DNA from 2 places in the Sphingomonas fuzhouensis genome. Region 2 is predicted to be linked to the other one. Evidence: riboswitches for the same ligand, from Rfam matches in the RefSeq annotation. Region 2 holds a riboswitch; the other holds the start of a gene.
The links. Region 2 has a riboswitch for thiamine pyrophosphate ahead of thiC (phosphomethylpyrimidine synthase ThiC). Riboswitches for the same ligand answer to the same signal wherever they lie in the genome.
Positions count from the first base shown of each region.

Region 1: another riboswitch for thiamine pyrophosphate. It lies ahead of U1H82_RS17200 (TonB-dependent receptor); the one in region 2 lies ahead of thiC (phosphomethylpyrimidine synthase ThiC).

Region 1 covers NZ_JAXSQY010000010.1:40,007-44,423, forward strand. The annotation lists gene U1H82_RS17180 (branched-chain amino acid aminotransferase) at 1-752, shown strand, start outside; tRNA gene U1H82_RS17185 (tRNA-Gln) at 816-890, shown strand; partial or broken gene U1H82_RS17190 (transposase) at 1,102-1,356, shown strand; gene U1H82_RS17195 (hypothetical protein) at 1,443-1,763, shown strand; TPP riboswitch at 1,912-2,021, shown strand; gene U1H82_RS17200 (TonB-dependent receptor) at 2,055-4,364, shown strand; gene U1H82_RS17205 (phosphotransferase enzyme family protein) at 4,373-4,417, shown strand, end outside.
Region 2 covers NZ_JAXSQY010000005.1:207,714-212,130, forward strand. The annotation lists gene U1H82_RS12550 (hypothetical protein) at 1-445, shown strand, start outside; gene thiC (phosphomethylpyrimidine synthase ThiC) at 456-2,303, opposite strand; TPP riboswitch at 2,352-2,442, opposite strand; gene U1H82_RS12560 (ferritin-like domain-containing protein) at 2,588-3,676, opposite strand; gene U1H82_RS12565 (ferritin-like domain-containing protein) at 3,711-4,417, opposite strand, start outside.

The sequences.
Region 1 (4,417 bases), on a different contig from region 2:
CCGAGCATCTCTTCCTCGAATCGGTCGAGCGGCTGGTCGCGGTCGAACGCGACTGGATTCCTGAACAGGATGGCGGCGCGCTGTACCTGCGCCCCTTCATGTTCGCCAGCGAGGTGTTCCTGGGCGTGAAGCCCTCGGCCGAATATCTCTATATGGTCATCGCCTCGTCGGTCGGTGCCTATTTCAAGGGCGGCGCGCCTGCCGTATCGATCTGGGTGAGCCAGGGCTATACCCGTGCGGCGCCGGGCGGCACGGGTGCGGCCAAGTGCGGTGGCAACTATGCCGCCAGCCTGCTCGCGCAGAAGGAAGCGATCGCCAATGGCTGCGACCAGGTGGTCTTCCTCGACGCGGTCGAGCGTCGTTGGGTCGAGGAACTGGGCGGCATGAACGTCTTCTTCGTGTTCGACGATGGCAGCCTCGTCACCCCGCCGCTGACCGGCACCATCCTGCCCGGCATCACCCGCGATTCGATCCTGACGATCGCGCGCGCACAAGGGCTGACCGTGCGCGAGGAACCCTATGCCATCGACCAGTGGCGTGCCGACGCCGCCAGCGGTCGCCTGGTCGAGGCCTTCGCCTGCGGCACCGCCGCCGTCGTCACCCCGATCGGCAGCGTCGCGGAGCCCGCCGGTCGATTCACCATCGGCAGCGGCGGCCCCGGTCAGCTGACCACGCGCCTGCGCGAACAACTGGTTTCGATCCAGCGCGGCCAGGCCCCCGACCCCCATGGCTGGATGCGCCGCCTGGGCTGACGATTTCCGCCGATTAAGGGCTTTTCAAGAGCGGCGCGCCGGGTATAAGGCGCGCCTCTCCACTGGGGCGTCGCCAAGCGGTAAGGCAACGGTTTTTGGTACCGTCATACGCAGGTTCGAATCCTGCCGCCCCAGCCAGGCTTTTTCAGTAGTTTGGGTATTACCAGAAAAGTTGCCCGCCGGCCGTTCCGCACTTTTGGGCAAGGTTCGCCTTCGGGGCAGGCAGTCGCCTGCCTGCGCCCCCTCGATTAACAGTCGAGTGGAAAGCGCGGATTTCTGCGGCATTGTCGAGCGGTAGCGCAAAAAATCGAAGGCCCCTCACTCCGTGGCAATAAGGACGCGCACTGTCGATGCCGCCTATGACGCTGATCCGCTACGCACCTTAATCGCCGATGACCTCGGCGCCACCGCGCACATCAAGGCCAATCCCAGCCGAACGGCAAAGCCTTCCATCGACTCGCGCCTCTGCAAGGAGCGCCATCAGGTCGAATGCTTCTTCAACAGGCTTAAACGCTTCCGCCGCATCGCCCTGCGCTGCGAAAAGACGATCGCCGCCTTCCTGGGCTTCGTCCACCTCGCTTCCGCCATGATCTGGCTACGCTGAATGCCGACGCCGCCCGGGGCGCCCTGCACATACGCCGACACTTCCAGGCCCGTGCGTCTGCGGGGCTGACGTGCTAACCCGGCCCCATGTCAAAATCCCAAAGCACGGCCGGTACCGTCAATGTCGACGGCATTTCCTATGACTGGCACCTTCAACGAGAGCCGCATCTGTCCGATGACGAGGGTTGGAAGGGGATGACGATCGCCGTGCTTCAGCAGGATACCAAGCGCGAGGCATGGCTGGAATTTCCGGCGCCCAAGCGGCTGTTGAAGGGGCTGCCGCGTGGCCGTCTCCAGCTGGACGACGCGACGATCGCGCGGTGCGTGCGCTCCGCTCTGTCGGCGGGGTGGGACCCGATGTCGCGCGGCAAGCCGGTGGTGTTCGTGGTCGACGCCGAAGGCAATTGACGCGGCTCCCCGGACGCGGGGCCGGAGCCAGCACCAGCGCGAACCCGTAAAAATCCCCGCCAGACCATGGCCTTGGCGTGGGCGGAGGGCATGCCGCCATATTCCTGTCACGATAACCGTTTGCACGTCCTGAATAAGCGCCTAGACGACGCCATCCCCGGGGAACCGCTGACGCGCGGTTGAGAGGTGGGCAGCAGCCCATGACCCGCCGAACCTGATCCGGGTCATACCGGCGTAGGGAGGGGTGGCGGTTCGTCCGTCGTCCCTTCGAGTGAAGTGGACGTAAAGACGATGCCGGTTGTGATTTCGCGCGATCAGACGCTGATCCGCTATGCTGCTCTGTTGCTGTCCGCCGCATGGCTGGCGCTGCCCGTCGAGGCGATGGCGCAGCAAGGCACCGAAGCTTCGGCCGATATCCGCGTGATCGGTCACCGCGATCCCGAAGGGCTGCTGCCCGATCAGACCGCGCCCAATGCGGTCAGTGCGATCTCCAGCGACTTCATCGTCAAGCAGGCGCCGACGCTCAACGCGTTTCAGCTCGTCAACCTGTTGCCGGGCGCGAATGTCGCCTCCAGCGATCCCTATGGTCTGTCGACGAGTTCGAGCCTGACGCTGCGCGGTCTGGGCCAGGACGAGATTGGCGTGCTGATGGAGGGCGCGCCGCAGAACGATATCGGCTATTATTATGCCTATCCCTCGCAATTCGCCGATCCGGCCAATGTGCGGAAGATCGCGCTCGCGCCGGGATCGGTGGATATCGATGCACCGACGGTGGTGGGGGCGGGGGGCCTGTTATCGCTGACCCTGGACGATCCCAAGACGACGCGTCAGCTGCTCGCCGATCTTTCGGTCGGTTCCTACGACCTGCACCGGGTCTTCGTCCGGGTCGATACCGGGACGATCGGGGATACCGGCCTGAAGGCGTTCCTGTCCTATTCAAATACGCGCGCGGACAATTGGCGCGGCGCAGGTTATGACACGCGCCAGCATATCGATGCCAAGCTGCTGCGCGAATGGGACGGCGGCAACCGCGCCAGTCTGGCCCTGTCGTATAATGATGCCAATTCCTCCAGCTATCCCAGTCCGACACTGGCCGACTGGCAGGCGCTGGGGCGCGGGTTCAACTATGACGCGCGCTACACGCCGGGGAACACCAATTACTGGCGGCTGTACCGCGCGCCGTTCCGCAACCTCTATGCCTCGGCCCCCGTGCATCTGGTGCTCGGCGATCGCCTGACGCTGGACAGCACGACCTATCTGCAATTCGGCTATGGCAATTCGCCCTATGGCACCCAGTTGGCGACCACCGGCAATTTCCTGGGCAATGAGGAACTGGCCGAGCCGATCGCGTTGCCGGGCGCCGTGGACGGTGTCGCGACGGTGCTCGGCAACTATACCGGCGACCAGATGCGGGTCGGCCATGTCGGCAAGCTGACCTTGCAGGCTGGCAGGCACCGGCTCATGGCGGGTCTGTGGTTCGATTATGGTACGGACCGCGTCACCCAGACCTATACGTCGGTCGATGCCGAGGGGCGTCCCGCCGACCCATGGGGATATCGTAGCAAGGCCATCCATACCGCCGATGGCCGCCTGCTCGCTTATGAGAATCAGCGCACCGTCACGGTGACGAAGGGCGTCTTCCTGGCCGACAGCATCACCCTGAGCCCGCGCCTGACGGTGGATATCGGCTTCAAGGGCGTCAACCTGCTGCGTCATGGCCGCAATTACCTGCCGGGCCCGCAAAGCACTGTCCGCCGTGACAGCTTTACCGCCCTGCCGCGTGCCGCCATCCATTATGCGATCGACGACCGGCAGCAGCTCTTTGCCAATGTCACCACCAATTTCCGGCCCCCCAACGAGTTCACGCTCTATGACAGCTATGATGGCGGCGTGGTTTCGACACGCGGGACTGCCGCGCTGAAGAACGAATATTCGGTGTCGCAGGAACTGGGCTATCGCTATATCGGCCCCAATCTGTCGGCGTCGGTCACCGGCTTCCACTATACGTTCCGCAACCGTCAGCTCGCGACGGTGGTCGAGAATGGCGGTGCGCTGGTCAATTCGACGCTGAATGCCGGGGGACAGAGTTCTTACGGCGTCGATGCCGAGATCGACTATCGTCCCGCCAGAGGCGTCAGCGTTTATGTCTCGGGCGAATATCTGCGCGCGCGGATCGACGATGACCTGCCGGTCGGCGACGATTTTCTGCCGACGCGTGGCAAGCGGGCGGTGTCGAGCCCGACGCTTCAGATCGGCGCTGGCAGCACCTATGACGATGGCCGCCTGTTCGGCAGCATCGCGGGCAAATATGTCGGCCGCCAATATGCGACCTTCATGAATGACGAGAGCATCAAGGGGTACGCCACGTTGGACCTGGCGATCGGCGTCCACCTCGCGGACTGGCTCGATGGTAAGCGGACGGACCTGCGGCTCAACGCGATCAACGTCACCGATCCGCATATTCTGGCGGGTGTCCAGTCCGTTACCACCAATGCGCGCGATACCATCGGGCGGGGCGGCACGATCGTTACGGGGCGGGCGCCGGCCTATTATATCGGTGGCGGCGCGGCCGTCGTCGCGACCGTGTCGCGCGCATTCTGAGCATGACCATGTCCGGCGGGGAGCATCGTGTGCATGGCATGGGGCTGGCGATG
Region 2 (4,417 bases):
GCTTCTGCGCCAAGCATATGAACGCCGAGAGAGACTCCGCCAGGAACTCAAACTGGTGGAAAACCTGATTGCGGACTATCTTCGACTCGAGGCTCGCACTCTCAACGGCGCAAAGCCAGCTAATTATGAGCTATCTCTTGAGGAGCCTGCGGCCACACGTCACCGCTTGACGGGCGCACAGCTCAAAAACGTAATGGATGCGGCCGAAGCGCTGATCATCGAGGCGGGCAAACCATTATCGCGCAGTGAGCTTATGGAGCGGCTAGAAACCCAAGGATTTCATTTTCCAGGCACGGACAAAACCAAAGTTTTTGGTACAAACCTTTGGCGTTCAAAGCGCTTCTTGAATCTGAAGGGAATAGGATATTGGCCGAAAGGGGCTCCCCTTCCGGCCAAATATCAATCCGTTGAAAAGCGGCATTCAATGTTGTCTGATTCAGACTGATCAAACAGCATCACTCCGCCGGAAGGTAAACCTCCCCGCCCTTCTCGCGAAACTTTTCGCTCATTTCCTGCATCCCCGCCTCGGCATCCTCCGCCGCAACGAAGGTCTCTACCGGCGCGTTCTGCTTGGCCGCGAACTCGCGCACTTCCTGCGTGATCTTCATCGAGCAGAATTTCGGGCCGCACATCGAGCAGAAATGCGCGGTCTTGGCGCCCTCCGCCGGGAGCGTCTGGTCATGGTAGGATTCCGCCGTGTCGGGGTCGAGCGACAGGTTGAACTGGTCGCGCCAGCGGAACTCGAAGCGGGCGCGGCTCAGGGCGTCGTCGCGCATCTTGGCGGCCGGGTGGCCCTTGGCCAGGTCGGCGGCGTGGGCGGCCAGCTTGTAGGTGACGACGCCGACCTTCACGTCGTCACGGTCGGGCAGGCCCAGATGCTCCTTGGGCGTGACGTAGCAGAGCATCGCCGTACCGTACCAACCGATCATCGCCGCACCGATGCCGCTGGTGATATGGTCGTAACCCGGCGCGATGTCCGTCGTGAGCGGCCCGAGCGTGTAGAAGGGCGCCTCGCCGCACGCCTCCAGCTGCTTGTCCATATTCTGCTTGATCTTGTGCATCGGCACATGGCCGGGGCCTTCGATCATGACCTGCACGTCCTGCGCCCAGGCGCGCTTGGTCAGCTCGCCCAGCGTGTAGAGCTCGGCGAACTGCGCCTCGTCATTGGCATCCGCAATCGCACCGGGACGCAGGCCGTCGCCCAGCGAATAGGCGATGTCATAGGCCTTCATGATCTCGGTGATCTCGTCGAAGCGTTCGTAGAGGAACGACTCCTTGTGATGCGCCAGGCACCACTTCGCCATGATCGAGCCGCCGCGCGACACGATGCCGGTGACGCGCTTGGCGGTCAGCGGGATGTAGGGCAGGCGCACGCCCGCATGGATGGTGAAATAGTCGACGCCCTGCTCGGCCTGTTCGATCAGCGTGTCGCGGAAGATTTCCCAGGTCAGCTCCTCGGCGATACCGCCAACCTTTTCCAGCGCCTGATAGATGGGCACCGTGCCGATCGGCACCGGCGAGTTGCGGATGATCCACTCGCGCGTGTCGTGGATGTTGCGCCCCGTCGACAGGTCCATGACCGTGTCCGCGCCCCAGCGGATCGACCAGACCAGCTTGTCGACTTCGGACGCCACGTTGCTGGCGACCGCCGAATTGCCGATATTGGCGTTGATCTTGACCAGGAAGTTGCGGCCGATCGCCATCGGCTCGGATTCGGGGTGGTTGATGTTGTTGGGGATGATCGCCCGGCCGCGCGCCACTTCGTCGCGGACGAATTCGGGCGTGACGTAATCGGGGATCGCCGCGCCGAAGCTCTCGCCGTCGCGGACATACTCACGCAGCATCTCGCGGCCCAGATTCTCACGGGTCGCGACATATTCCATTTCGGGCGTGATGATACCCCGGCGTGCATAGTGCATCTGGCTGACGTTCATGCCGGGCTTCGCCCGCAGCGGACGGTTCAGCCCGGTGCGCGGGAATTGCGGCACGCCGCCCGAACGGTCGGGGCCGAGCTGGCCATTATCCTCGGGGCGGATTTCGCGGCCGTCATAGGCCTCGACATCGCCGCGCGCCTCGATCCACGCGCGGCGAATTTGCGGCAGACCGCCCATGATGTCGATGCGCGCGGTCGGGTCGGTATAGGGACCGCTGGTGTCGTACACGCGCAACGGCGGCTCGCCCGAGGACGGGTCGAGATGGATTTCGCGCATCGCGACGTTCAGCGGGCCGACGTGAATCTTCTTCGAGCCACGAATGGGGCCGGTGGTCACGCCGATCTCGGCCTTTGCGGGAATATCTGCCATAGTCGTCCACTCCATGCGGAGGAAACGGACCATGAGAGATGGGGCCGCTCCCTCCCTACGCCGGTGTCAGCCGGATCAGGTTCAGCGGGTCGGGGGCTCTTGCCCCCCTCTCAAGCGCAGGCCAGCGCTCCCCCGGGGATGGCCCCTGCATAAGCGGAATTGCGGCGGATAAGAAGCGGTTTTGCGCGGCACGCCCTATCGCTGGGACGAACGTCAAAAAAAGCCCCGATCGGCCAGGGGACTAGCGACCGATCGGGGCAAGGAACCCTTGGGAGGGAGAGGGTTCAGCCGCTGGCGGCGCTGGTCCGGACGTTGCCGTTCAGCCCGCTGGGGAAGAAGCCGCCGCCGGTCACCGCCGCCTTGTTCAGATAGACGATGTTCAGCACCTGGCCCGGCGTGCGGGTAAAGGCGATGGCGTTGGAATCGGCGGGGACGAGGTTCGCCACCTGCGCACCGTTGACAGTCGCGACGATGCCCTGATCCAGATCGGCCGAGCCGTCCAGGCTGTCACGCGCGTCCGAGATCGCCCCCGCCGCCGGGATCAGCGCCCCGCCGGGAATCTGCGCCGAGCTGGTGAGCGGCAAGGGGTTGGAGATGGGCGTCGTCGTGCTCACCCCCTTGCGGTACAGGGTCGTGCGGACCAGACCGGCATGATAGGCCTCGGCTGCGTGGATGCCCGCCGCCGCCTCGATATAGGTCTTGTTGGTCAGCAGGGTGACGCCGCCCATATAGGCGGTGACGCCGACATCCTCGAACAGGAACGCGCCGAGCAGGAAGGCCTCGTCCGACGCATAGGGGTCGAAGGTCGCGCTGCCGCCGACGACATTGGCCGCACGTGCCGCCGCGGTGAAGGCGCCATTGGCGTCGCCCGACAGGTTGATGGACGGCTGCGCCACCGCCGCATTGCCCAGCGCGTTGCGCAGGAAGGTGACGTGCGCGATCTCGTCATAGGCGATCTCGCGCGCATATTGCGCGACGATCGGGTCCTGGAACTGGACCTGACGGGGCTGACCCGCGCCGCCCGACGCGCTGGTGTTAATCGCGACCGATCCTTGCGTGCCCGTGCCGCCGAGCAGCGACGAGGACAGGCCCGTGCCGAACGCGGCATAGCTGTAGAATTGCGCTTCCAGATATTCGAGCTGGAGCGCGAAGTTCAGCACATCGGCGTCGGTGACCGAACCGGTCGGGGTCGTCGTCGGGGTGGGCGTGGGCACGACGATGACATCGTTATCGTCATTGTTGCAGGCACCCAGCATCGCCAGGCCCCCGACCGCACCCGCGCCTGCGGCCATGCGCATGAAACGGCGGCGATCGGCCCGGCGCTTGGCCGAGGCTTCTTCGATCACATCGAGAATGAAGCGTTCTTCGCTCATGAGGAAAATCCTCTCCAGAGGAGGAAAAAGGGGATTAGTTCGCCACGCTGGCGCGCAGGGTGCCGTTGACACCGGCCGGGAAGAACCCGCCAAGCGTCGCCGCCGCCTTGTTCAGATAGACGATGTTGAGCACCTGGCCCGGCGTCCGGCTGAACACGATACCGCTGGAATCGGCGGGCACGATATTGGCCACCAACTGATTGTTGATGGTGGTCCGTGCGATCCCCTCGTCAAGCTTGGTCGAGCCGTCGACGCTGTCGCGCAGGCTGGAAATCAGGCCCGCGGCATCGATCAGCGACTGCTGCGGATTGGTGGGATCATAGCCCCGCGCATAAAGCGTCGTGCGCACGATCGAGGCGTGATAGGCCTCGACCGCCAGGATGCCTGCCGCGGCCTGAAGGAAGGTCTTGTTGCTGATGAGCGGTGAGGCGCCCTTATAGGCGGTCACGCCGACATCCTCGAAGATATACGCGCCGAGCAGAAACTCATTGGCCGAGCGATAGGGATTGAACGTCTGCCCGTCCTTGATGACTCCGGCAACGCGGGCCGCCGTGTCGAACGGGCCACCGGGCTCGCCCGAGATATTGATGGCGGGTTGCGCCACCGCCGCACTGCCCAGCGCGGTGCGCAGGAAGGCGACATGCGCGGCCTCGTCCGCCGCGATCTCGCGGGCATAGGCCTGGACGATCCTGTCGTCGCCGAAATTGGCCGCCACACCGCCGGTCACCGCCCCTTGCGTGC